Regions from separate parts of the Rheinheimera sp. MM224 genome, predicted to be linked through region 4. Evidence: predicted binding sites of a transcription regulator. Region 4 holds the regulator's gene; each other region holds the start of a gene.
The links. Region 4 encodes sigma-54, which starts transcription at its own class of promoters, with help from an activator protein. Its sites were predicted from a motif close to TGGCANGNTNCNTGCTT; they were not measured.

Region 1 (6,115 bases), 140 kb from region 4:
CCTGCCATACGGGCGTTATCACCACAGGCAAATACACCCGCTATTGTCGTTTCTTTAGTCGCAGTGGTTTGAATAAAAGCACCCAATGGGCCTTGTTCAAACTGACAGCCCAACTGCGCTGCTAATGGGCTGTTGACTGTGGTGGTAGGCTGGGTAAAAAGGCCTGCCATTTGCAGCACCTTGCCATTGCTCAGCTGCACATTAGCCTTACCTGAAATCTGTAGGACTTTGCTAGGTTCAATCACCACACCCCGGGCAAGCAGCTGCGCTTTTTGTTCTGTATCTGGTTCAAAACATTCATTAGTGAATAAAGTGGTTGGTCCCCAGTCTGGCAGCATCAGCGCATGGTGTAAGGCGAGCGGACTGGCTGCTACTACTCCAATTGGGCCTTGATCCAGCTCGTAGCCATGACAATAAGGGCAATGAAAAATACTTTTGCCCCAACGCTCTGCCAGGCCAGGAACTTCAGGAAGCTGATCGGTCACACCACTGGCCAGCAGCAGGCGTTTGGCCTGATAGCTTTGTGTGTCAGTACCCACCTGAAAACCAGTGTCGGTTTTGCTGGCACTGATGGCGGAAGCCTCCAGCCATTGTACTGTCGGATAAGCCATTAGCTGAGCTTTAGCTGTGGCAGCTATAGCTTGAGGGCTGTTACCGTCCTGAGTTAAAAAGCCGTGTGAACTATCAGCAAATCTGTTGCGTCTGCTGCCTGCATCTATGATCAACACGGATCTACGGGCACGTACTAACTGCAAAGCGGCAGCCATACCGGCGTAGCTGCCTCCTACGATGATCACATCAAAATCCATATCTGCTTACTCTTGTGGGGGTTGTTGTGGGCTGTCCAGAGTCGCCAGATGTTGTTGGCGTCTGAGTGCAAAATCAGCTGCTATATCAGCGAGACTGACGTTGCCGAATTTTCGTAGCAATTGTTGTTCTGCTTCAGCAAAAGCTGAATCCAGTGAAGCATTCACCGCTTGTTCGATAAGGCATTGTGGCGCTTCCTGTCGATAGCCCTGAGCAAATAATCGTGGTGCACCAAGTGCCTGATATACATCCTGCAAGCTAATGGCTGCCAGAGGTTTTGCCATAGTCCAGCCCCCGCCATGGCCTTTGACTGAAATCACTAATCCAGCCTGGCGTAAACCCGCCATCATGCGGCGGATCACGACAGGATTCGTTTTCAGATAAAGCGCAAGCGTCTCTGAGGTCATGGCCTGATGATGTTCAGCCAGATGCAGGATGACATGCAAAATGGACGAGAGTTTATTATCACTTTTCATGTAACTTACATTATTACATGATGTAAAACTGATCAAGCTCTGATTTGTGAAAGGCGTTGAATTGAGGCAATGGAGCGATAGAAAAAAGCCAAATTGTACCGCTGAAATAAAAAAAGCCGGTCAATCAAGACCGGCTTTGGCGTTGGTGTTAAGGGCTTAACCTTTTGATACTGTGAGCTTATCGATCACATTTACCACGTCCTTGGTGTTTTTGGCTTTGGCAACGGCCAAATCTTTTTCCGCATCGGAATCAACCACACCGCTCAGCGTCACTACACTGTTACTCACATCTACATCAATGCTGGTGCCACTGGTTTCAGGTTCAAATAGCAAGCTGGTTTTCACCACTGTAGCTATTTTGGCGTCTTTCAATGCGCTGGTCTGTTTTGGGTCTGTATTACCCTTACCATCATTTTTCACCATCAGTTTGTTTTCTACTGAGGTGACACCTTCCAGACCTTCAACCAGCTCGGCAGCCAGGGCTTTATCCACATCGCTTTCCACTTCGCCTGTTAAGGTGACAACACCGTTTTTCACATGAGTGTCGATGGTAAAAGAATTCAGGTTGCCATTGAGTAACAGCGTGGTTTCAGCTTTACCGTCTATCCAGGCATCTTTAGTTGCGTCTTTCCAGTCATTGGCCGCCATGGCTGACACTGAAGCCAAAGTTAAAGTGATCATCACTGCTAATGTTGTGCGTTTCATCATGTCGCTCCTTTTGTTAATGACACCTAAGGTATTGCCAGTTTGGTGCCAAAGTTTAAGTTATTGATTTATAATAACTATGTTTTATGGTTCATCTGATGTTAATTTTATGTTTGTAATTTTGTCTGGCTGATCGGTAAAAGTTTCATACTTAACTGAATAACTTTTGCTGCATTCATGGGCATTAGCTCAATGGCGATTTGCTAACTGATCAGCGGCAATTTGCACGCTGGCGGTAAAATGCAATAAAGTCATCTGATGCGGACCCAGATCACAGTTTCGGATCATGGCTTTTTGCAGCTGCAGCTGTTTTGCCAGTTGTTGCTGTATAGTGCGTAGCGATGGCTGGTTCGGCTTATCGTCGTACCAACGGCTGAGCTCAGCCAAAGCTTCTATCTCATCTGTAGTTGTGCTGTTATGGGGTGGTAACAGGTATAAGACCCGTTGATGCAGTTCTGCCAGCGCTGCAAATTGTCGGCGCAGATTGCCGGGGACAGCAGTTTCTGCACTATGCTGGTAAAAAGTTTTAGCCCGGCTAAATAAACAGCTTAATGCCGCTAAAAGCTGCGTAGTTTGTACAGTTGGGGTTTTGCTTAAAAATTGTTGTGTCATCACTTTGGTACTCCATGGCAAATAAAAACCATGCAGATTCATAATCAATTCATGTACCAGAATGTAAGTTTATGATGTATAGGTATTTTTGATTTTTCTCTCCAGGAAGCTGAGCACCGATCGGTAAGTTTTACTCAGGACCCCTGTTAAATTTACAGTCTTAAACTACGGAAAGTATTTATGACCCAGCCCCTATTGTTCCTGCATGTGCAGGATCCGGAATTAACCAGTCAACTCTTGCAGTCGGATAGTGTCCGGCGTTTTGTCATTTGTAAAAGTCAGCCGGATGAATGCTGGGTGGAACAATTGCTCAGACAACGCTGTGACTTAGCCTTTATTGAAATTGACAATACAGAGCCTGGCCAGTACGAATTACTACAACAAAGCAATATGCTGGCCGAAATCGACTTTATTTTGGTGAGTAAAGGTATACCGGATCTGGCGCTGGACCAGTTGATGCGTTGTGGGGCTGGTTACCATTTCCGTCAGCCGCTCGATATGGGATCAGTACTGGATGCGGTACAGGACTTTTACCAGCAGTTATCGTCAGTAGCGGTAAAACGTAAAGTACAAAGTAGTGATCTGGACCAGTTTGGTTTATTGGTCGGCTCCTCTGCCGCTATGCTCAGGCTCTATAAAACAGTTCGTAAAGTTGCAGTGACTGAAGCCAACGTTTTTATTGTCGGCGAAAGTGGCGCGGGCAAAGAGCTGGTTGCTAACACTCTGCATTTAGCCAGCCACAGGGCTGATCAACCTTTTATTGCTATCAACTGTGGTGCGTTAAGCTCAGAGCTTATCGACAGTGAACTCTTTGGTCATGTCAAAGGCTCCTTCACTGGGGCCTTGCGGGATCATCAGGGCGTGTTTGCCCAGGCTGAACAAGGCACTTTGTTTTTAGATGAAGTGACAGAAATGCCGCTGGAACAGCAGGTGAAGTTACTGCGGGTACTGGAGAGCGGTGAATACAGGCCTGTGGGTAGTAATAAAGTTTGTATGGCCAATGTCAGAGTGATAGCCGCGACGAACCGCGATCCGTTGCAGGCTGTGGCTGATGGTATTTTTCGGGAAGATTTGTATTTCAGGCTATCGCAGTTTCCGGTCAAAGTGCCAGCTTTGCGCGAGCGGGAAGGGGATATTGCAGGTTTAGCTTATCATTTTCTTGCCTATTGTAATGCCCGTGAAAAACAACAAAAGCAATTGTCTGATGCGGCTTTGTCCGTGATTAAGTTGCATTCCTGGCCTGGCAATGTGCGTGAACTGAAACATGCGGTTGAGCGGGCTTTTATTCTGGCGGACAAATTGATTGAACCCGAACATTTGCTGCTTGAAGTTGCTACCCCAGCTGCTTTGGCCACTGATATTCCGGCTGATATGCCGTTGGATGAATTGGAAAAAGCCGCCATCTTTGCAGCTTTGGAACGAAATAGTGGTAATAAAACGGACACAGCACAGCAGTTAGGGATCAGTGTAAAAACACTCTACAATAAACTGGAAAAGTATCAGCAGGAAAGTTGAGTCTTCTGACTACTATCCACCAGGCAGAAGAAAGGCGGGGATAAACCCCGCCTCACAAAATTAACACTCTTTATCTTTGGCGTCAGCCTTTTCCTTAGCGGCTTCACACAACTCTTTGGCTTTCTCTGCTGTTGCGTCAGCGGCATCTTCCATTGCATCAGCAGTTTTGTCTGCTGCATCTTCCAGTTTTTCACCGGCTTGTTCAGCCTTTTCTTCAACCTGAACTTTCAGTTCTTCCATTTTGTCTTCAGCTTTTTCTGCATCGCTTTCGCTACAGGCTGCAACAGAAGTTGCCAGCATCACAGCCAACGCCAGTTTGAATAATGAGCTTTGTGTTTTCATTCCATTCTCCTTCGGCCACTTGGGGCCAATTATAATTTAGGGGTTTTGCCGCGTAGCGCATTCGCTAACAATGAAATTACCAGTAATACGACAAAAATCATAAAGATAATTTTCGCTATACCTGCTGCAGCGCCTGCAATACCACCAAAACCCAGAATACCGGCCACTATGGCCACAATAAGAAAGGTTAAAGCCCAGCCTAACATAATTGCTCCTCAGTGCTTCTGCACTAGTTGAACGTACTTTGTACACTAAGCCAGCATCATGCCAATATCAGGGTTTATACTTTAAGTTATTGTTATCGCTTATTTTATACATGTTTTATGAACGCAGGCTGTCTTAACTTCCTGCAGCTCAACGGTAAAATTTACAGGCAAAGCAGTAACAGTTGCAGAGTTGTGAAGCTAAAGCCCGCTGCTGTGCGGCTTAAACCATGGCATAATCCAGCCTATAAAGAGCATAAGTGCGAGTTAGCAATGGCAAAAAAACTAAGTGTGGTGCAACTAAAACAACAAGCCAATGTGCTGAAATCGCTGGAAGTTGTTGAGCAGGCGGCTGCAGTTTTGTATGCGGATTTTGTTGGCTGCTGGTTTAGTCTGGAGTTTGAAAATTTCCCGGGTTCTTTGCTGGTGCGTTGCCAGTTTAATTCCGAAACAGCTCTTGCCGCTGCGGTTGAGCAAAAGCTGGATCTGTATTTTCAAAAACAGATCCACAAGCAGCTGTTTAAATGCGGCATTTTAATAAAAGACATCAAAAAGCATGTGGTACTGACTACTTTGTCTGCAGATGACTAACGGCACTGTCATCAGTGCCGTGGTCTGGAAGATGTTATCTTAAATCAGTGGTTAATGATGGGCTGCCAAAACCCTCTAAGCTGGCACCTGCCAAAGCGAAATACTCCTGCCAGAAGCTTTGCAGGCTCTGCATGGTTTTACCAGAACGATAACCGTGCTTGACATCATTTGGCACCAGACCCGCCGCATGCACATAAACCCGCACTTGAGGAAACTCAGCCTGTAGCTGGTTTTTCTGTACTTTGGCTAGTTCCTGCTCTGGATTGATGGTTTTAATCTGGTTGTTTTGATAAAAGCTGCTGAAGTCGGAGTTTTCCAGCATGTCTGAGACCAAAAACAGCACTTTGTCCTGAGCTTGTGAGTTCTTCCAGTCGTGACCAATTTGTTTCAGGCTAAAGAAAATTTCGCTTTTAGCGATCTTTTTATCTTCACTGCCGAAGCTGTTAGCCAGACCTTTGGCGATCAGGGTCTGAAAATACTTTTGCTGTGACGCTATACAGTTGTCCAATTGGCGTAAGCTGTTTTGCCCGGTGCTGTCGCGTTGTTGCTGTGACAACTGGGATTCAAGCTTACCGGCAAATACCAGCGCCATATGGCTGTCAGGTAAATAGGCTGAAAAGCGGTACAACTTCACAGCATCGCCAGGTTTCACAAAACGTATTAAATGGCTTAACGCCTCTTTTTTTAAGCTGACAGGCAACTGAGTGGTTTCATCTATCACCATCACCAGCTCACGGCCAGATGGTTGGGGTTTTTCAGTGATCCCTAGTCTGTCGTAACAGCTTTTAATATCGTTACGTTCTGCAGCCCATAACGGCTGGGTGCACAATGCACCCAGCAACAGGACTAATCCTGTTTTCATCA
Region 2 (6,115 bases), 1.1 Mb from region 4:
AACAGGATGGCGGCTTTCTCCACGCCATCTAATTTGCCTACGTCAAAGCTCGGCTTGGTGGTTTCAACATTACTCATCTTCGGCTAACCAATTTTTAACGACCAGTGAGGACAATTCAGGTTCATTCGCCACCAGGGCACGAACCGCTTTTAACAGATCTTCATCACCATGCAAGTCTGGCAGCATCAAGGTGCCATCTGCAGCGAAACCTACAGACTTCGAATCAAACTCACGGGTTAACATATCCATGGTTTCATCGCCCAGATCCAGGCCACTGCTTAATGAAGATTCATCATAAGCTTCCTGCGTATCCTCTGGGTAAATCAGTTTCTTCAGCATTGGGCGAACCACAGCCACTATCAGCACTATGATAATCAGCGTACCCATCACCAGCTTCAGCATACGGGCAAACCATTCCTGCTCGTAAATAGGTGGTTCTACAGCTTCCGCCATAATACTGCGGGCAAAAGGCACAGACACTACTTCTATAGTATCGCCCCGTTGCACATCAAAACCAATGCCGCCTTGCAATAAACGACGGATATTTGCAATTTCTGCCTGAGAACGGATTTGTGGTTCAGTGACAGTGCCATCAGTCGCTGTAGCACCAGGTAAATAATCCACTGCAACAGAGACGCTGATACGGCGAATTAAACCTGATTGCTGAGTTGAATGACTGATGGTGGTATCCAGCTCGTAATTGCGGGTCATTTCTTTGGTATTACGGCCAGGCACTACAGGTTTAGCTGCATCGGCGCCAACTGCTTGTTCCGGTATAGCACTGTTTAGTGGTGGCTGATTAGTTAAAGCGCCAGGAATACCACCTAAACCACCACCCACGCTGTTTTCTTCAATGCTCATTTCGCTGCGCACAGCTGGCAAATCCGGGTTAAAGCGTTTTTGCGTTTGCTCAACAGCAGTAAAATCCATCAGTAAATCGACCTGAGCTGTGTAGTTATCTACACCCAGCACAGGAATTAAAATGGAGTCAATTTTCTGACGATATTCTTCTTCACGGGCACGTTCCATTTCGTATTCTTTACGACTACGGGCAGAAGAAGCATCCTGTGAACCGCTATTGAGTAAACGGCCATTTTGATCCGTCACCGTAACACGGCTTGGTTCAAGGCCTTGCACCGCGGAAGCCACTAAATCGACGATGGAATCAACTTCACCTTCTTTTAAACTTTTACCGCCTTTGACAGACACCATCACAGTGGCTGAAGGCTGCTTTTCACGGCGGGCAAAAATATTCTCTTTAGGAATAGCCAGCAACACCCGGGCTGAAGCGATACTTTGGAATTGTTCAATAGTGCGGGCAAGTTGTTGCTCGCGGCTGTGTTTTAACCGCTCCATTTCCAGACGCTGACTGACACCAAAACCGCTGTCTTGCATCAGTATTTCATCGCCTGTCGTTTGTTCTTGTTGCAAACCAGCGCGGGCCAGTTGCAGTTTGATATTCTGGTACTCTTTACCAGACACCATCACCACCTGACCCTCGAGCTTGTAATCAACTTTCTGGCTGTCCAGATAATCCAGAGTTTCAATCAGCTCTTTGGTTTCAAAGGTGCCTAAAGGTCGCATATCAGGCTCACGCGCCCATAAAATAATCAGTACAGCTAATGCAATACAAATGGTTAAAGCGACAATCAGACTGATTTGCCGCACCATATCCATGCCACCGCCCATAGAACCCAGGAAGCCAGATTTCTGCTCCTGTTGCACCGGGGTGTTGCTGCCAAAATCATCTGACGATATTGCCAGCTCAGTTGAGGTACTTTCTGCCACGTTTTATTCCCCCGCCTTAGACCGGCATCGACATAATTTCTTTATAAGCTTCCACCAGCTTGGTTCGCACCTGCACTGTGGCTTCAAAAGCTAAAGAAGCTTTTTGCCCAGCCAGCATGGCCTGAGCCAGCGATACTTTAGGGTCGCCCATTTCAACTGCTGTACTGAGTTCGCGGCTTTCGCCCTGCAAACCATTCACCTTGTCCAAAGCACCTTTGAGCATGGCGGAGAAATCAGATTGACTGGAATTTTGCTCAGGGATAGCCGGAATGGCCAATTCAGAAGGCACACTCCGGGCTTGTGAAGCGAGGGATTGAAGTTCCTGATAAAGACTGTGACCTTGACCTTGAATGTTCATCTGCTGTGACCTGTCAAAATATTGCTATTACTACGATTAATAGAGGTAAAGCAGGTATCGTGCCAGTATTCAGGGTCAGAGCCTTGGCTCTGACCCTATTAGGGTTCAATGCAGGTTGGAATTTATAATTTACATATAAAACAAACACTTAAAGCCAACCAAGGAAGGTTGTACAGGAGCTAAAATTCTGACTTTCACGAAGTAAACCGAAGGTCAGAGCCTTGGCTCTGACCTTTGGAGGTTAGGCAGGTAACTGTATACCGGATTCACGCATCCTTGCCAGTTTGTACCTTAAGGTTCTGGCACTGATGCCAAGCCGTTCAGCCACTTCTTTGCGGCTGTTGGCACAGGCTCGCATAGTTTCCAGAATAATGCGGTGTTCCTGCTCATAGATCTCAGACTTAAAGACACTGACATCCAGCTCGCCTGCCTGAGCCATAGGCGCATCAGGCATGCTATCCATCATATTGGGTGCGGATTCGAGCAGAATATCAGCCGCATTAATTTGTTCGCCGTCACAAATGATCAGCGCACGCTGCACTATGTTATCTAATTCGCGCACATTACCTGGCCAGTAATGCTGCATCAGTTTGTGCTGAGCTGCATAACTTAACATAGGTTGCGGCATACCTGTGCTGCGACAATGTCGTTCTAATAAATGCATAGCCAGCGGCACTATATCAGCCGGACGTTCTGCCAACGCTGTCCAGGTTAGTGGAAACACGTTCAGGCGATAGTACAAGTCTTCACGGAATTTGCCTTCAGCCACAGCCTGCTTTAAATCTCTGTTGCTGGTGGCGATCACCCGTACATCCAGTTTAATGGTTTTGCGCGCACCTAAACGTTCGACTTCACGCTCCTGCAACACCCGCAGTAACTTCGCCTGCAGGTTTAAATCCATTTCACTGATTTCATCGAGTAAAATAGTACCTTGCTGAGCTTGTTCGAACTTGCCGGGACAAGCCTGAATAGCGCCGGTAAAGGCCCCTTTTTCGTAACCAAACAAAGTGGCTTCCAGCATATTTTCCGGAATAGCTGCGCAGTTAATAGCGACAAAAGGACCGTCAGGGCGGCCACTTTGTTGATGGATATAACGTGCCAGTACTTCTTTACCTGACCCACTTGGCCCCAGCACCAGCACATTGGCGTCAGAACGGGCGACTTTCGCCGCCAGTTTGACTAATTGTTTGCCCTGCTCGGAATGCACTACAGGTTCAATAGTGGCGACTTCAGCACCCAAAGCATAACGGCTGACCATATTGATCAGCACTTCAGGTGAAAATGGTTTCGCCAGATAATCCGCAGCGCCGTTACGAATAGCGACCACAGCGTCATTAACGTTGGCGTACGCCGTCATCATCAACACAGGTAAAGAGGGGTAATTCAGCTTCACGGTTTTGAGTAAATCTAAACCTGACATAGTGCCCATTTGCACGTCACTGATCAGCAAAGAGATTTTATGCTCTTTTAACAGCTGCAAGCCCTGCTCAGCACTTTGGGCTGGCACCACCTGATAATTCGCCAGACTCAGCGTGTCACACAATGCTTCGCGTAAGCCGGCATCATCTTCAACGACCAAAATACTAGTTGTTTGCATAACTTAACTCCTGACCTGCAGTGACAGGCACATAGACGGGAAACAATAATTCAAAACGGGCGCCACCCAAAGCTGAAGTACAATAGCGAATAGAGCCGTTATGAGAATGAGCAACAGCCTGTACTACAGCTAATCCAAGGCCAGTGCCCTGACTGCGGGTGGTGAAAAAAGGTTCAAAAATTTGTTGTTGTAAATGCTCTGGTACACCAGGACCATTGTCTTCGACTGCAATCATCACCAGCTGCGGGTTAACAGTATCTAAACGGGCTTCGAGTTTCAGCACTGCACCCTGACCAATCATCTGCATGCTGTTTTGCAGTAAATTCTGAATAGCTCCCGCCAAGCTGCGTGGGTTTCCGAGAATTTGCACATCAGGTTCTGGTAATTGGATCTGGATCTGACTTTGCTGCTGTTCAACCAAAGCTTCTACTCCGGCAAACACATCACTGAGCAGGCGCTGCAAGGATATAGGTTCAACCTGTTGCTCACGGCCTGCACGGGCAAACAACAGCATGTCATTGACTTGCTGTTCTAAATCCACCAGACGGGCCACCAGCTTGTGCTGAAATTGCTCACGTGAGTTTGGATTCAATTTGGGACTAGTGAGATTCTGCGCATACAACAAGGCCGAAGATAAAGGTGTTCGAATTTGATGCGCAAGGGATGCCATCATTTTGCCAAGGGTAGATAAACGCTGCAGATGGGCCAGTCGGCTTTGCAACTGACGGGTTTCCGTCAGATCGGTTAAGACAATTAATTGGCCAGCTTCAGGTTCTAACGAACTGATTGCCAGTTTCACTCTGCGACCATCCAGTAAAGACACTTCCATACCATCATCGCTGCGGGGACGGAATGAGCGCGCTATCACATCCAGCCAGCGCTGACCAACTAAAGGTTCGCCCAACATGGAAATAGCAACAGGATTGGCTTCAGCCACATAACCCCGTTCATCCAGCACTATCACTGCTGTCGGAAGGTTATTGACTAAATGCTGCAGACGACGGGCCTGACGGGCCGTATGAATGGCGGTTGCTGCAGGTGTAGCGGTCTGTGGCTGCACATCTGGCTGCACTTTTGACTGCACTTCTGCCGCAACATAAGCATAAGCTTTGGCTGTACTCATAACGTCTCTGCACATGAATTGACACTAGCGATTCAAATGCACAAGACGTGCCACAATTAAAAACCCTTTTAATAACCTAAAAATCAATAGGTTAACGGGTCATTTTTTTGACAACCAAGCAGTTAAGCCTGATTTTCATCCCGCATTAAATTGTATTTACGCATCTTCTCAACCAGCGTAGTGCGACGCAAACAAAGAATATCGGCCGCTCTTGCCACCACATATTCATGCCGCTCCAGAGCCTGAGTAATTAAAGAAATTTCCAGTTCGGCTAAAAACTCTTTTAAATCCATCCCCTGCTCTGGCAAAACTTCAATACTGCCGGATGTTGGGAATATCAGCTCATCCTCAGAGTCATCTTCATCGTCACTGCTTTGGAACAATTCATTAATAGCATCCCGCTCCAACAGCGCATCCGGATAAACCGGTACATAAGTATCTACTTCGAGGTGTCGATATTTCTGAGGTAGTTCGGCCACATCCACCACCTGATTGGGGAACATAATAGCCATACGTTCAACCAGATTCGCCAGCTCACGCACATTACCAGGCCATGGATGCAGTTTTAAACTCTCCAGCGCCCTTTCGGTAAATTTTACTTTGGCATGACCTTGTTGCTCTGTGCGAACAACCAGCTCCTGCACTAACAAAGGTAAATCATCAGCTCTGTCACGCAGCGCCGGGGTTTCAATAGGAAAGACGTTCAGGCGATAAAATAAATCTTCACGAAAGCGCCCTTCTTCAATCATTTGCTCAAGCGCTCTGTGAGTAGCGGCGATAATACGTACATCAGCACGAATAGGCTGACTGCCCCCTACCCGCTCATAAACCCGCTCTTGCAGCACCCTTAATAACTTGACCTGCATAGGCAATGGCATATCGCCAATTTCGTCCAGAAAAAGAGTACCCCCCTGCGCCAGCTCAAAACGACCTTTGCGGGTAGAAATTGCGCCGGTAAAAGCACCTTTTTCATGGCCAAACAGTTCACTCTCTAACAATTCTGCCGGAATAGCGCCGCAGTTCAGCGGTACAAAAGGACCTTGATGGCGGTTTGATAACACATGAATATTGCGGGCGACCACTTCTTTACCAGTGCCAGAATCACCAAGGATCAGCACATTGGCATCGGTCTTCGCGACTTGCTGAATTAAGAAACGTACTTGTTGCATGGCCTGAGTTTGGCCAACCATACCAATAAAACGGGATTGTTCACACTGACCTTTCTGACCAGGCAATAAACGCTGGTACT
Region 3 (6,115 bases), 890 kb from region 4:
TTGTCTTTGGCAAAGCCATTGGCATGCAAAATCATGATGATCATAGAGCTTATCGACACCAGGCAGAGCGCGATGCTAAAAGCACTCTGCTGTTTGAGGCTGCTATAAATGGAGAGGCTAAGGTACAACAGGCTAAAAGTAATCAGCGCCAATTTGGCAGTGCTGCTGAGCTGCCTCCAGCCGAGTTTTAGCGAAGAACGTGATGGAGTTTGATTTCTCCAGAGGATTTGGGGTTTTTGCATAACTCTTCCTTGAATAACCCAGGGTTCTTAGTACTAATTTTTACTAAGCGTCAGATTTACAACTCTATTTAACTCATTTATTAACCTTTCTGCAATAAGATTTTCCCTATGTTCTACCAAAACCTGTCGCTGTTCCAAACGGATTATTACTGAAACCAGCGCTCGAACATTGGGGGTTTATATCCAGGTAGCGGTCAGTCGTTGTGTTCAAAAATATCAATAGGTTGAGTTGGTGTTTCCCCAAAATGTCGGTAAATTAGCTTCAAGCATAATCGCCTGATTGGATGAGACAAGGAGAGCATATGAAAAAGCTAATAGGTTTTTGTTTGTGGTTAAGTTTGCCCACATTGGCCAATGTGATCCCAACTGAGCCTCATATTTATGTCGAGGGTTATGCGGAGCAACTGGTGTATCCGGACCAGGTGAAAACGACTGTTGATATCACTGAACTAAATATGGACCCGGAGTTGGCCAAGCAAAGGGTGGAGCAAAAAGCCAAGGCTCTGTTGTTAGCACTTCAGCCTTTGGGCATAGGGAAAGAACACATTAGTGCTGCACCTTTGAGTATTGAAGTTGAATATGATTATGAAAATAAGAAGAAAATACCTCAAGGTACAAGAGTTGGCTGGACTGTGGAAATTACGTTACCTGAGCCAGCCAAATACTCCCTGTTAATGGATGTACTGGTAAAAGCAGGCATCAACGATATTTTGAATAGTGTTGGCGTGATAAAAGATGAGCGGGCGATTAAAAAGCAAGTGGCTATGCTGGCGTTAAAAGAAGCACGACAAAAGGCTGAAGATATGGCCGCGACTCAGGACAAAAAAATCAAAGATGTTTATTCGATTAGTGAGTTTAAGACTCGTTCGGAAGCGCAATACAACTTAACGCCAACTCAATCAATAGATGGAGCATTGAGCAGTGAATCTTTCGACGAGCTATCCGTAACTGGCGTCCGGCGACAAGCTGTTTTTGAAGTCAGCGCTATGAAAGCCAGTGCTGTTGTTTATGTGGTCTATACCCTGAAGTAAGGCTTTTATTTATCTTATTCTGGCAGTAAGGAGTTAGGCATGAATTCAGCGACGCAGTTTGCTTTTGTCTCTTTATTGTTGGTGTTACTGCTGGCCGTTTTAAGTTGGCGGCCTGTAGCAACAGGAATAGACGTACAGCATCCGGAAAAGGTTAGTGGTGGATATTGCAAAGGTTCTTTAGCACTAAAGCTTGAAGCTTTGAAAAGTGACAAAATTCGGGTTGCCACCGGGGCCTGTGGTGCCTATTACGACACTGCAGAGAACGACGAGTCACAGTTGGAGGATATCTTTTTTCAGTTTTCTGGCCGTAAAGGCCATGAAATAGACGAGGTGATTGTCACTGCTGCGGCAGATGTGCCTCATGGTCAAGTTGCGCGGTTATTAGCGCTGGTGAAACAACAGTGTGCAGAGTGCAGGATTTCAGTGATACAAGACTAATTATCTGATCCCTGCCTCAATCCGGTGCCGTCTTGCACCAATTCAACGCAAGGTTTTGATAGTCACTTGCGCATAAATTAGCCATTACTCAATAAAATCAGCCAGTTAATAAACTGGCATTCTTTGTGCTTTGGTTATTGGCGAGTTTTACCAATGCGTTTGCTGAAGCGAACGCAACACAATTTGAATTGAAGTGCATAGTTTTGACTGTGCACGGGCAACGAAGCCCAGGTTCTGACCATTGTTTAAGTGGTTCAGGCCTGGGCTTTTTTTATGGGCAAAATTTGGCTGTCGAGTCAGCCGCCAAAGGCCTTAAGGACATAAAAATGCAGCAGACCAAACAAATTCTGGTGATCGGCAACGGTATGGTGGGACATCATTTTGTTGATCAATTACGTGCCAAAGACCCATTAGCGCAAATTACTGTGCTTTGTGGTGAAGCTCAGCTGGCGTACGACAGGGTGCATTTATCCGGCTATTTCAGCGGCACCAGCGCAGAGCAACTGGCGTTGACGACAGAAGAAGCCTATCAGGCCGCTGGTATTCAGTACCGTTTAAATTGTTGGGTGGAGCACATCAACCGCGAGCAGCAGTTGGTGGTGACCAGTCAGGGCGGGCAGTTTTATTACGACGAGCTGGTGCTGGCGACTGGTTCTTATGCTTTTGTGCCGCCTATTCCTGGTCATGATCAACCGCATTGTCTGGTGTACCGCACTTTGCAGGATTTGGATGCGATAGCGCAAAGTGCTGCTGTAAGTAAAGTCGGGGTGGTAATAGGTGGCGGTTTACTGGGGCTGGAAGCGGCCAATGCGTTGAAACAATTGGGCTTACAAACTCATGTGGTGGAGTTTGCGCCACAACTGATGGCAGTGCAGCTGGACCAGGGCGGCGGTCAGATGCTCAGCCAGAAAATTACAGAGTTGGGTGTGCAAGTGCATACCGGCAAAGCCACGCAAGCCATAGTAGCTGGTGCTGAATGTCGTTATCAGTTGCAGTTTGCCGATGGCGAAAGCTTAGAGACAGATTTAGTGCTGTTTTCCGCAGGGATCCGGCCTTATGACCAGTTGGCGCGCAGCTGTGGTTTAGTTGTCGGCGAACCGGGTGGCCCACGTGGTGGAATAGTCGTTAACGATCAGTGCCAGACGTCTGACCCCCATATTTATGCCATAGGTGAATGTGCCTTGTGGCAGCAAAAGATTTTTGGGCTGGTGGCGCCCGGTTATCAGATGGCGCGTGTTGTGGTAAGTCAATTGACAGGTGGCGGGCACAAATTTACTGGCGCTGATATGAGCACCAAGCTGAAACTGCTGGGTGTGGAAGTGGGTTCTATTGGCGATGCCCATGCCAGAACACCCGGCGCTTTAAGTTATGTGTTTACCGACCCTCGGGCTCAAGTCTACAAAAAAATGGTAGTCAGCAAAGATGGTAAACGCCTGCTGGGGGTTGTGCTGGTGGGCGATACCAGTAACTACGATAGCCTGCTGCAATACGCCTTAAACGATATGTTGCTGCCAAAACAGCCGGAGCAACTGATTTTACCTGCTGCGTCCGGCGCGCCTTTGGCGGCTTTAACTTTACCCAACAGTGCGACCATTTGTTCCTGCCATAACGTGGCGAAGGGCGACATAGTGGCGGCTATGGACTCTGGCTGCTGCGATTTAGTCAGTATCAAAAGCTGCACTAAGGCCAGTACTGGTTGTGGTGGCTGCACGGCTTTGCTCAAATCCGTAGTGGATGACGAGCTGAAAAGCCGTGGTGTTGAAGTGAAAAATCACCTCTGTGAACACTTTGCTTATTCCCGTCAGGAGCTGCTGCATTTAGTTCAGGTGGGTGGTATTAAAACCTTTTCCGAACTGTTAAGCCGCCACGGTCAAGGTTTGGGCTGCGATATTTGTAAGCCAACTGTGGGTTCTATTCTGGCATCGAGCTGGAATGATTATGTGCTGAAAAAGCCTCATATAGGTTTGCAGGACACCAACGATACCTTTCTCGCCAATATGCAAAAAGACGGTTCTTATTCAGTAGTGCCGCGTATTGCCGGTGGCGAAATTACCGCAGAAAAACTGCTGGTGATAGGTCAGGTGGCTTTGGATTTTAATCTCTATACCAAAATTACCGGTGGTCAGCGTATCGACTTATTTGGTGCCCGTTTAGAGCAGTTGCCTGCCATTTGGCAGCGTTTGGTCGATGCGGGTTTTGAGACAGGCCATGCCTATGGCAAGTCGCTGCGTACCGTGAAGTCTTGTGTTGGCAGTACCTGGTGTCGTTATGGCGTGCAGGATAGTGTCGGTCAGGCCATAGCTATTGAAAACCGCTACAAAGGTTTACGAGCGCCACACAAAATCAAAATGGCAGTGTCGGGTTGCACCCGCGAATGTGCTGAAGCACAAAGCAAAGACATTGGCATTATTGCCACCGAAAACGGCTGGAATCTATATGTCTGCGGTAACGGCGGCATGAGACCACGCCACGCCGACTTATTTGCTACCGACCTCGATACCGACACTTTAATTCGCTACATAGACCGCATTCTGATGTTGTATATCCGCACTGCCGACCGTTTGCAGCGCACTTCAGTCTGGATGGAAAAGCTGGATGGCGGTTTGGACTATCTGCGTAAAGTCATTATCGACGACGAGCTGGGAATAGCCGCAGAGCTGGAAAACCAGATGGCGGCCTTAGTGAATACTTATGCCTGTGAGTGGAAAGCCACGCTGGACGACCCACAAGCGCTGAAACGTTTCCGCCAGTTTGTAAATAGCCCTGATGCGGATGAAAACATCGTTTTTGTCGAAGAACGCGCGCAAATCCGCCCAGCTACGGCAGCAGAAAAACGTCAGTGGTTGCAGCAAATTCCTATTATCGAAGTGCCTGTAAAGGCTTTAGCAGAGGAGAACTAACATGGCCTGGACTGATATTTGTGCTTTTGAAGACTTAGTCGAAAACAGTGGCATTTGCGCTTTGCTGAATGGCCAGCAGGTGGCGGTATTTTTGCTGGAGCTGCAAGGCGAACCGCAGATATACGCGGTTGGTAATTACGACCCGGTTGGTGAAGCCAATGTGCTATCACGGGGCATGGTGGGTTCTTTAGGTGAGCAGATAGTGGTCGCTTCACCTTTGTATAAACAGCACTTTGACCTGACCAGTGGCCAGTGCTTAGAAAAACCTGAAGTGGTGATCCCTGTGTATGGGGTGAAACTGCAACAGGGCAGGGTGTGGCTGAATGCAATAAAACAAAACCAACAGGCTTCAGCTGCCTGATCTGAAAATGACGGGTCAAGGCAAAGGACAAGGGGAGATAGTGTATGAGTGTAATCAGTAATTTATTTCGTTCACCACTGGCAGGGACCTGGCTATCAGGCTGGAACTGGAAAGGTGAAACCGCACAAACAGAGCAGCAGAAACCAGCAGGCAAAGGCCAGGTGGTGCTGATAGGTGCAGGGCCTGGTGATCCTGAGCTGCTTACCGTCAAAGCCCAGCGTTTATTGCAACAAGCTGATGTGCTGTTGTTTGACAGCTTAGTTTCGGCTGAGCTGTTGGCGATAGCACCGCGACGCTGCAAAAAAGTCTTTGTGGGTAAAAGAGCTGGCTGCCATGCGATGCCACAACAAGAGATTAACCAGTTGCTGGTGCAATACGGTCAACAAGGTGGTTTAGTGGTGCGGTTAAAAGGCGGCGACCCGGCGATCTTTGGCCGTGTCTCGGAAGAAGCAGCTGCTTTGCAACAGGCTGGTATCGCCTTTGCGATAGTGCCAGGCGTCACCAGTGCCTGCGCTGCTTCAGCTTATTGTGGTATTCCGTTAACAGCCAGGGGTTGTGCAACTTCAGTGCAGTTTTTAACGGCGCAGTTTGCCGACCCGGCCAAACAACCCGACTGGTCTGGTTATCAGTACAGAGCCAATGGCTCTAATCCAACACTAGTGGTCTATATGGGACTCAACCGCTTACAGCAATTGTGTGCCGGTTTAGTCTCTGTCGGCTGGCCGGATCATACCCCTATAGCGCTGTTGGATCAGGTCAGTACAGCCCAGCAAACCCAGTTACAGGGCACTTTGGCTGATATCAGTGAGCGTCTTGCTGCTTTTCCTCTGGCTGGCCCAACTTTAATTGTGGTGGGCGAGGTACTAAAGCAGCGGATGAAGGTGGACTTAAGCCTGCTACAGCAAGTGACTGTAGAAAATTAACTAAAAACTAAAACCCCAATCGTTTTGCATTCTGGCGGCTTTCTAAGCGCCAGCTGGCGAAGCTTTGCCAAAAATTAACCTCAACAGAATGGATCCTTATGCGCTGTTATTCTTTACCCGCTTTGGCTGTAATGGCCGCTTGTACTTCGATTTCAGTCCATGCTGCTGATGCCGCTTCCAGCGCTTTCATTGCACCAGAACTAAAGATGTTATTCCGTTA
Region 4 (6,115 bases):
CAAAGCCACCACAGCAATCAGCGCTTCTTGCGCCTGAGCACCTTCAGTGCAAACTTCCAGAGTTTTACCTTTGCTGCTTGCCAGCATCAATAATGCAAGCACACTGCTGGCATCTGCAGTCTGGCCTTCCTGTTGTAATTCAATTTTGGCATCAAACTGACGGCATAACTGCACCAGTTTGGTCGCCGCTCTGGCGTGTAAGCCCAGTTGATTGACTATAGTGACTGTTTGTTGAAGTTTATCGGCCATGATGTCTTACCAATTCGCGGTGACGGATTTGTACATCTTCGCGCTGTAAACGGTAACTTTCAGCCAAAGATTCTGCGATATAAACTGAACGGTGCTGCCCACCAGTACAGCCTATGGCAATGGTCAGGTAACTGCGGTTATTGCGTTCTAAATGGGGTAACCAGGTGCCAATAAACTGATTAATTTGCCAGATATACTGAGCCACTACCGCCTGTGACGACAGGTAGTTTTGTACAGGTTTATCCAGTCCCGTCAGGATTTTCAGTTCGGGTTCCCAATGTGGATTCGGCAAAAAGCGCGCATCAAATACATAGTCGGCATCTTTGGGAATACCGTATTTAAAACCAAAGGATTCGAACAAGATCACCAGACGACCGGTTTTCTGCCCCAGGATACGCTCCCGCAGCTGTTCAGCCAGCTGATGTACGTTCAGCTCTGTGGTATCTAGGTATAAATCTGCACGGCTGGAGATGGGGTCCAGCAGCTGCTGTTCGCGCTGTATGGCTTCATCCAGCGACATGGCCTGGTGTGATAGCGGATGCAAGCGACGGGTTTCGCTGAAGCGTTTAATTAAACTGGTATGGTCGGCGTCGAGGTAAAGAATGGTCAGATCAACTTTGTGCGGCAGGTACGACAGAATATCGGTCAGCTCATCCGGGTCTTGTGGCAAGTTGCGCACATCGATACTGACGGCGACCCGTTCATATTGACCCATCACCGCATTGGCTAAAGTCGGCAGTAAATTAACCGGGATGTTATCTACACAATAATAACCAAGGTCTTCCATGACGCGCAGGGCAACAGATTTGCCCGAACCCGATCGACCACTGACGACCAGTAACTTCATTTTGCCATCACCTGTTCAGCTCCAACCATCAGCAACTGGTATAAATCGTGGCTGCTGGCACTGTGGCGGATTTTCTTGGTGAAGTCTTTCTGGCTGAGCATACGTGCTATGCCGGACAGGGTAGATAAATGCGTCTGGCATTGATTTTCCGGGATCAGGATGGCACAAAAAATATCCACGGCCTGGTTATCAATAGCATCAAATTGTATCGGATCTTTGCTGACCACAAACACCAGCAGGGGGGTGGTGACTGTTTTCAGTTTGCCATGAGGAATAGCAATACCGCCGCCAATACCTGTGGAACCGAGTTTCTCACGGCTCATCAGGGCTTCGAGTATGTTGTACTCAGGAACTTCCGGTAAACGCTGATGTGCCAGTTCAGCTATGTATTCCAGAATGCGTTTTTTACTATTAAAAAGGACCGCACTCTTGGTGCAGTCCTCCGATAACATTGAGCTCAGGTTCATAGTTTCAGAATCAATGACGAGAAATTTTCTCTTTATGTTTAATAACTTGGCGATCCAGTTTGTCAATCAGCTGGTCTATCGCAGCGTACATATTTTCGTCTTCCGATACAGCGAATACTTCACCTCCGTTGAGGTGTATCTTAGCCTCTGCAATCTGCTTCAATTTTTCCACGTTCAGCACTACATGTACATTATTAATATGATCAAAATGACGTTCAAGTTTGGAAAATTTGCTATCGACGTACTCTCTCAGTGCTTCAGTGATTTCTACATGACGACCAGTTAAGTTGATTTGCATAGACTCTTCCTTCTTAGTAGAGCTGTTAAAGCAAGCTCTTGCGCTGATTAGACGGTGGAATAAACAAGGCTTCACGATACTTGGCAATGGTCCGCCGTGCGACATTAATCCCTTGTTCTGACAGTATTTCTGCCATCCTGCTATCACTTAAAGGTTTGGCAGGATTTTCCGCCGCCACCAATTTTTTTATAAAGGCGCGGATCGCGGTGGATGAACATTCACCGCCACTCTCTGTACTTACATGACTGGAGAAAAAGAACTTAAGTTCAAATATTCCTCTGGGAGTGTGCATATATTTTTGTGTGGTCACTCGGGAAATTGTTGATTCATGCATTCCCACCATTTCAGCGACATCGTTTAACACCATGGGTTTCATGGCTTCTTCACCGTGCTCAAAAAAGGCCTGTTGCTGCTGTACTATGCAGTTGGCCACTTTCAATAAAGTTTCGTTGCGGCTTTCCAGGCTCTTTAAAAACCACTTGGCTTCCTGCAAGTGAGAACGAATAAACTGGCCATCGGATGCGTTACGGGCATTACGTGACATGGCGGCATATTGCTCGTTAATTCTGATCTTTGGCATTGCATCAGGATTTAACTCAACCATCCAGCGTCCTTTGATTTTAGCGACCGACACATCCGGGATCACATAGGACTGCTCTTGTCGAATCACATCTGCCCCTGGTCGTGGGTTCAGGCTGTGAATAAGCCGCATCACTTCTTTTAAGTCGTCTTCTTTGAGTTTAGTCACACGCATCAGAGAACGGAAATCTCTGTTGGCTAAAAAGTCAGTATATTCTTTAATAATATGCCTTGTTTCAGCCAGATAGGGAGTTTTAGGGTCAAATTGGCGTAACTGCACCAATAAGCACTCCTGAATAGTGCGTGCACCTACACCTACAGGGTCGAATAACTGAATACGTTTGATCACAGCTTCAACTTCATCGGCTTCTACATCGGGCATGCCAAGAGATTCCAGAATTTCTTCTGCGTCTATGGTCAGCAAACCATTTTCGTCTATAGCTTCGATAATGATTTCAGCAATGGTACGGTCTGTGTCTGAGAAAGGGGTCAGCTGCATTTGCCAACGTAAATAATCTTGTAGTGTTTCGCTGGTTTCACCCTGAAATACAGTGTCTTCATCGCCATTGAAGTTATTGGCACCGGCTACAGGAGCTGCGCTGACTAAATCATCCCAATGGTTGTCCAGCGGTAAGTCTTCTTTGATATTTTGCTCGGACATTGCTTCGCTGCTGTCCTTTACCTCGGGTTCGTAATGCTCATCATGGCTGCTGTCGTAGTCGGGGGCGTCAAACTCGGCACCGTGATTTAAGTCTTTAGAGGACGGTTCCTGAAACACTGCATAGTCATCTTCAGCTTCCAGCAATGGATTGGCATCCAGTGCTTCCTGAATTTCCTGTTGCAGTTCAATAGTAGACAATTGCAGCAGTTTAATTGCTTGCTGCAATTGCGGAGTCATTGTGAGCTGCTGACCAAGACGAAGTTGCAGAGACGGTTTCATGTACTTCTTATTTTCTCCAAACAACCCTATTCGGATGTTGTTTTAAACTATAACCTGAATTGCTCACCAAGGTAGACATCACGGACTTGTTGGTTTGCTAAAACCTCAGCCGGGGTACCTGCAGCAATCAGTTCTCCATGACTTACAATATAGGCAATTTCACAGACATCAAGGGTTTCGCGCACATTGTGGTCGGTGATCAGCACGCCTATGCCTCGTTGGCACAGATGCTGAATGATTTTTTTAATATCTAACACTGAAATAGGATCAACACCAGCAAAAGGTTCATCTAACAGGATAAATGCCGGATCTGCAGCCAGTGCTCTGGCTATTTCCACCCTGCGACGTTCACCACCGGATAAACTCATGCCAAGGCTATTCCGGATATGGCCAATATGGAATTCGTCCAGCAGCGCATCGGCTTTCTCTTCACGCTGCTCTTCGGTTAAATCTTTGCGATGCTGCAAAATGGCCAGCAGGTTGTCGTACACCGTCAGTTTGCGGAATATCGAGCTTTCCTGCGGTAGATAGCCAATACCAGAGCGGGCGCGGGCATGGATAGGATCAAAGGTGATCTCTTTGCCATCCAGCGTGATTTGGCCTTTATCGGACGGCACTAAGCCAACAATCATATAAAAAGTCGTGGTTTTTCCTGCGCCGTTTGGGCCCAATAAACCTACGATCTGACCGGCATTCACTTCCAGGCTAACGTCTTTGACCACCTGACGGCCTTTATAACTTTTGGCCAGATGGGACGCGACTAACTTCATTATTCTTTTCCTTCCTGGCTGAATACAGTGGTGACTCGTTCGGTTTTTTTACCGTCAGATTCAGCTTCCAGCTCTTGTTTTTCCAGGTTGTATTTAATCACTGCGCCTTGCACCATACTGCCATTTTGACTGAGTTCAGCGCTACCCGTCAGTACCAGCGTGCCATTGGCTACGTCATAACGGATTTCATTGGCACTGGCTTTAATGGGCTTATCACCATCAAGCATTTGCGAATAGGTGGCAGGTTGGCCTGAGGCGATAAATACTTCTTTGCCTTTGCCTGCGCTGGCAATGACTTCGAGTTTATCGGCTTCAATTAATAAGCTACCTTGCTCAACTTTGACGTTATCGACAAAGGTCATCATCTTGTCTTTAATCGAGCCAAACTGGCGGTCAGAACCAACCTGAATTTCTTTTTTGAAATCATCAGGGCCAGCCAGACAAAAACCGCTGAATGTGACGAGAACGCTGAGTAAAATAATGTTACTTTTCATTGTAATAAACCGTTTTAGTGTGCTGTTTCAGCTCTATATTCTGTGCGTTCAAATCCGCCAGCATACCTTGGCCCGTGATTTGAAAACCTAATCCAAAAATTCGCACCTGTTCGTTTGATTGCAGCGTATTATTGTTAAATAGCAGCTCAACTGCATTGGTTTCTATTCGGGTAAAAAGTGGATCTGTCGACATATTACGCAGCTCCACTCTGTGTTCTAGAATGAGTTTATCATCAGGATAAAGCACTGCCTGCTCGCTTGTCACTTGCCATAATGGCACTTTTTCCTGATAAATGGTGTAGATAGGGAAATCAAACTGCAAAAAACCAAAACGTTCGAAGTGTTCCATCCGCTGAGCTCGGATTAAATCCGACAAATGACCTTCTTTATCGTAAATCATCCGGGTCAGGTCCTGGGCTACATAGTCAGGCTGGTTGTCCTGATTCGCTGGGGTAGCATTTTGTTCCTGATCCAGTAGTTGCCAGCTGTAAAAACCAGCGGCAGCGGCCACTATCAGCACCAACCAGAGAAATTGACGGATCATGTACTACTTCCTGAAAATTCAGCAAATTTGCCCTGACTGGTCAACAGCAAATCGCAGAGTTCACGCACAGCACCAAAACCACCCGATAACTTACAACGGTAATCTGCATGCAATACAAGGTAAGGGTGAGCGTCCTGCACTGCAACACTTAAACCACAATGCTGCATCACGGCCCAATCCGCTAAATCATCGCCAATAAAGGCAATTTGTGACGTTTCGAGTGCCAGTTTCTGCTGGAGTTCAGCAAAAGCGGCGAGTTTATTTTCCTGGCCCTGATAAATATAAGGCACAGTTAAGGAGGTCATACGTTGCTGCACTATCTCTGAACGGCGTCCTGTGATCACAGCTACCTCAATGCCGGCATGGCGCAGAGCTTTAATGCCGTAACCATCGCGGGTGTGAAAGGCTTTGAGCTCTTCACCCTGATTGCCCAGATAAATACGGCCGTCGGAAAACACACCGTCCACATCACAAATCAACAAGCGAATGTGCCGGGCTTTTTGTTCCAGCTCTGGGCTGATGGCCTGATACATTTGTGTAAATAAAGCTGACATCAGAGCACTCCGGCTTTTAATAAGTCATGCATATTCAGAGCACCGACAGGCTCCTGGTGCTCGTTGACCACTATTAAACCATTAATTTTGCGTTGTTCCATGATTTGCAAGGCTTCTGCTGCCAGCATAGCAGGTTTAGCCGTAATGCAGTTTTTGGTCATCAGACTGGCTATGCTGGCTGTATGTAAGTCGACCTGCTGATCCAGTACCCGGCGCAAATCACCATCGGTAAATAAGCCTGCCAATTTGCCGGAGTCATCCACTATTGCCGTCATACCCAGACCCTTGCGGGATATTTCCAGCAGGGCTTCTTTCAGACTGACTTGCTGGTGTACCACAGGCAAGGCATCGCCAAAATGCATCACATCTTCCA

Region 1: OM978_RS01750 (DUF1328 family protein) is a predicted target of sigma-54. The motif match lies at 4,711-4,727, and genes of this name have one in related genera.
Region 2: fliE (flagellar hook-basal body complex protein FliE) is a predicted target of sigma-54. The motif match lies at 2,195-2,211, and genes of this name have one in related genera.
Region 3: nirB (nitrite reductase large subunit NirB) is a predicted target of sigma-54. The motif match lies at 1,826-1,842, and genes of this name have one in related genera.

Annotation. Positions count from the first base shown of each region.
Region 1 is NZ_OX352320.1:352,309-358,423, forward strand. Features, by position in the region: gene OM978_RS01720 (NAD(P)/FAD-dependent oxidoreductase) at 1-809, opposite strand, end outside; gene OM978_RS01725 (RrF2 family transcriptional regulator) at 816-1,283, opposite strand; gene OM978_RS01730 (BON domain-containing protein) at 1,440-1,991, opposite strand; gene OM978_RS01735 (hypothetical protein) at 2,178-2,642, opposite strand; gene OM978_RS01740 (sigma-54 interaction domain-containing protein) at 2,781-4,115, shown strand; gene OM978_RS01745 (hypothetical protein) at 4,176-4,457, opposite strand; gene OM978_RS01750 (DUF1328 family protein) at 4,487-4,663, opposite strand; gene OM978_RS01755 (hypothetical protein) at 4,934-5,251, shown strand; gene OM978_RS01760 (hypothetical protein) at 5,286-6,115, opposite strand, start outside; gene OM978_RS01765 (hypothetical protein) at 6,113-6,115, opposite strand, start outside.
Region 2 is NZ_OX352320.1:1,596,897-1,603,011, reverse strand. Features, by position in the region: gene fliG (flagellar motor switch protein FliG) at 1-77, opposite strand, end outside; gene fliF (flagellar basal-body MS-ring/collar protein FliF) at 70-1,788, opposite strand; gene fliE (flagellar hook-basal body complex protein FliE) at 1,805-2,146, opposite strand; gene OM978_RS07710 (sigma-54-dependent transcriptional regulator) at 2,388-3,743, opposite strand; gene OM978_RS07705 (sensor histidine kinase) at 3,730-4,866, opposite strand; gene OM978_RS07700 (sigma-54 dependent transcriptional regulator) at 4,989-6,115, opposite strand, start outside.
Region 3 is NZ_OX352320.1:4,241,386-4,247,500, reverse strand. Features, by position in the region: gene OM978_RS19780 (hypothetical protein) at 1-242, opposite strand, end outside; gene OM978_RS19775 (SIMPL domain-containing protein) at 545-1,273, shown strand; gene OM978_RS19770 (biopolymer transporter ExbD) at 1,313-1,711, shown strand; gene nirB (nitrite reductase large subunit NirB) at 2,038-4,611, shown strand; gene nirD (nitrite reductase small subunit NirD) at 4,613-4,972, shown strand; gene cobA (uroporphyrinogen-III C-methyltransferase) at 5,017-5,895, shown strand; gene OM978_RS19750 (alginate export family protein) at 5,994-6,115, shown strand, end outside.
Region 4 is NZ_OX352320.1:492,661-498,775, forward strand. Features, by position in the region: gene OM978_RS02380 (HPr family phosphocarrier protein) at 1-249, opposite strand, end outside; gene rapZ (RNase adapter RapZ) at 239-1,096, opposite strand; gene ptsN (PTS IIA-like nitrogen regulatory protein PtsN) at 1,093-1,548, opposite strand; gene hpf (ribosome hibernation promoting factor) at 1,574-1,861, opposite strand; gene OM978_RS02400 (RNA polymerase factor sigma-54) at 1,887-3,338, opposite strand; gene lptB (LPS export ABC transporter ATP-binding protein) at 3,428-4,150, opposite strand; gene lptA (lipopolysaccharide transport periplasmic protein LptA) at 4,150-4,644, opposite strand; gene lptC (LPS export ABC transporter periplasmic protein LptC) at 4,634-5,188, opposite strand; gene kdsC (3-deoxy-manno-octulosonate-8-phosphatase KdsC) at 5,185-5,742, opposite strand; gene OM978_RS02425 (KpsF/GutQ family sugar-phosphate isomerase) at 5,742-6,115, opposite strand, start outside.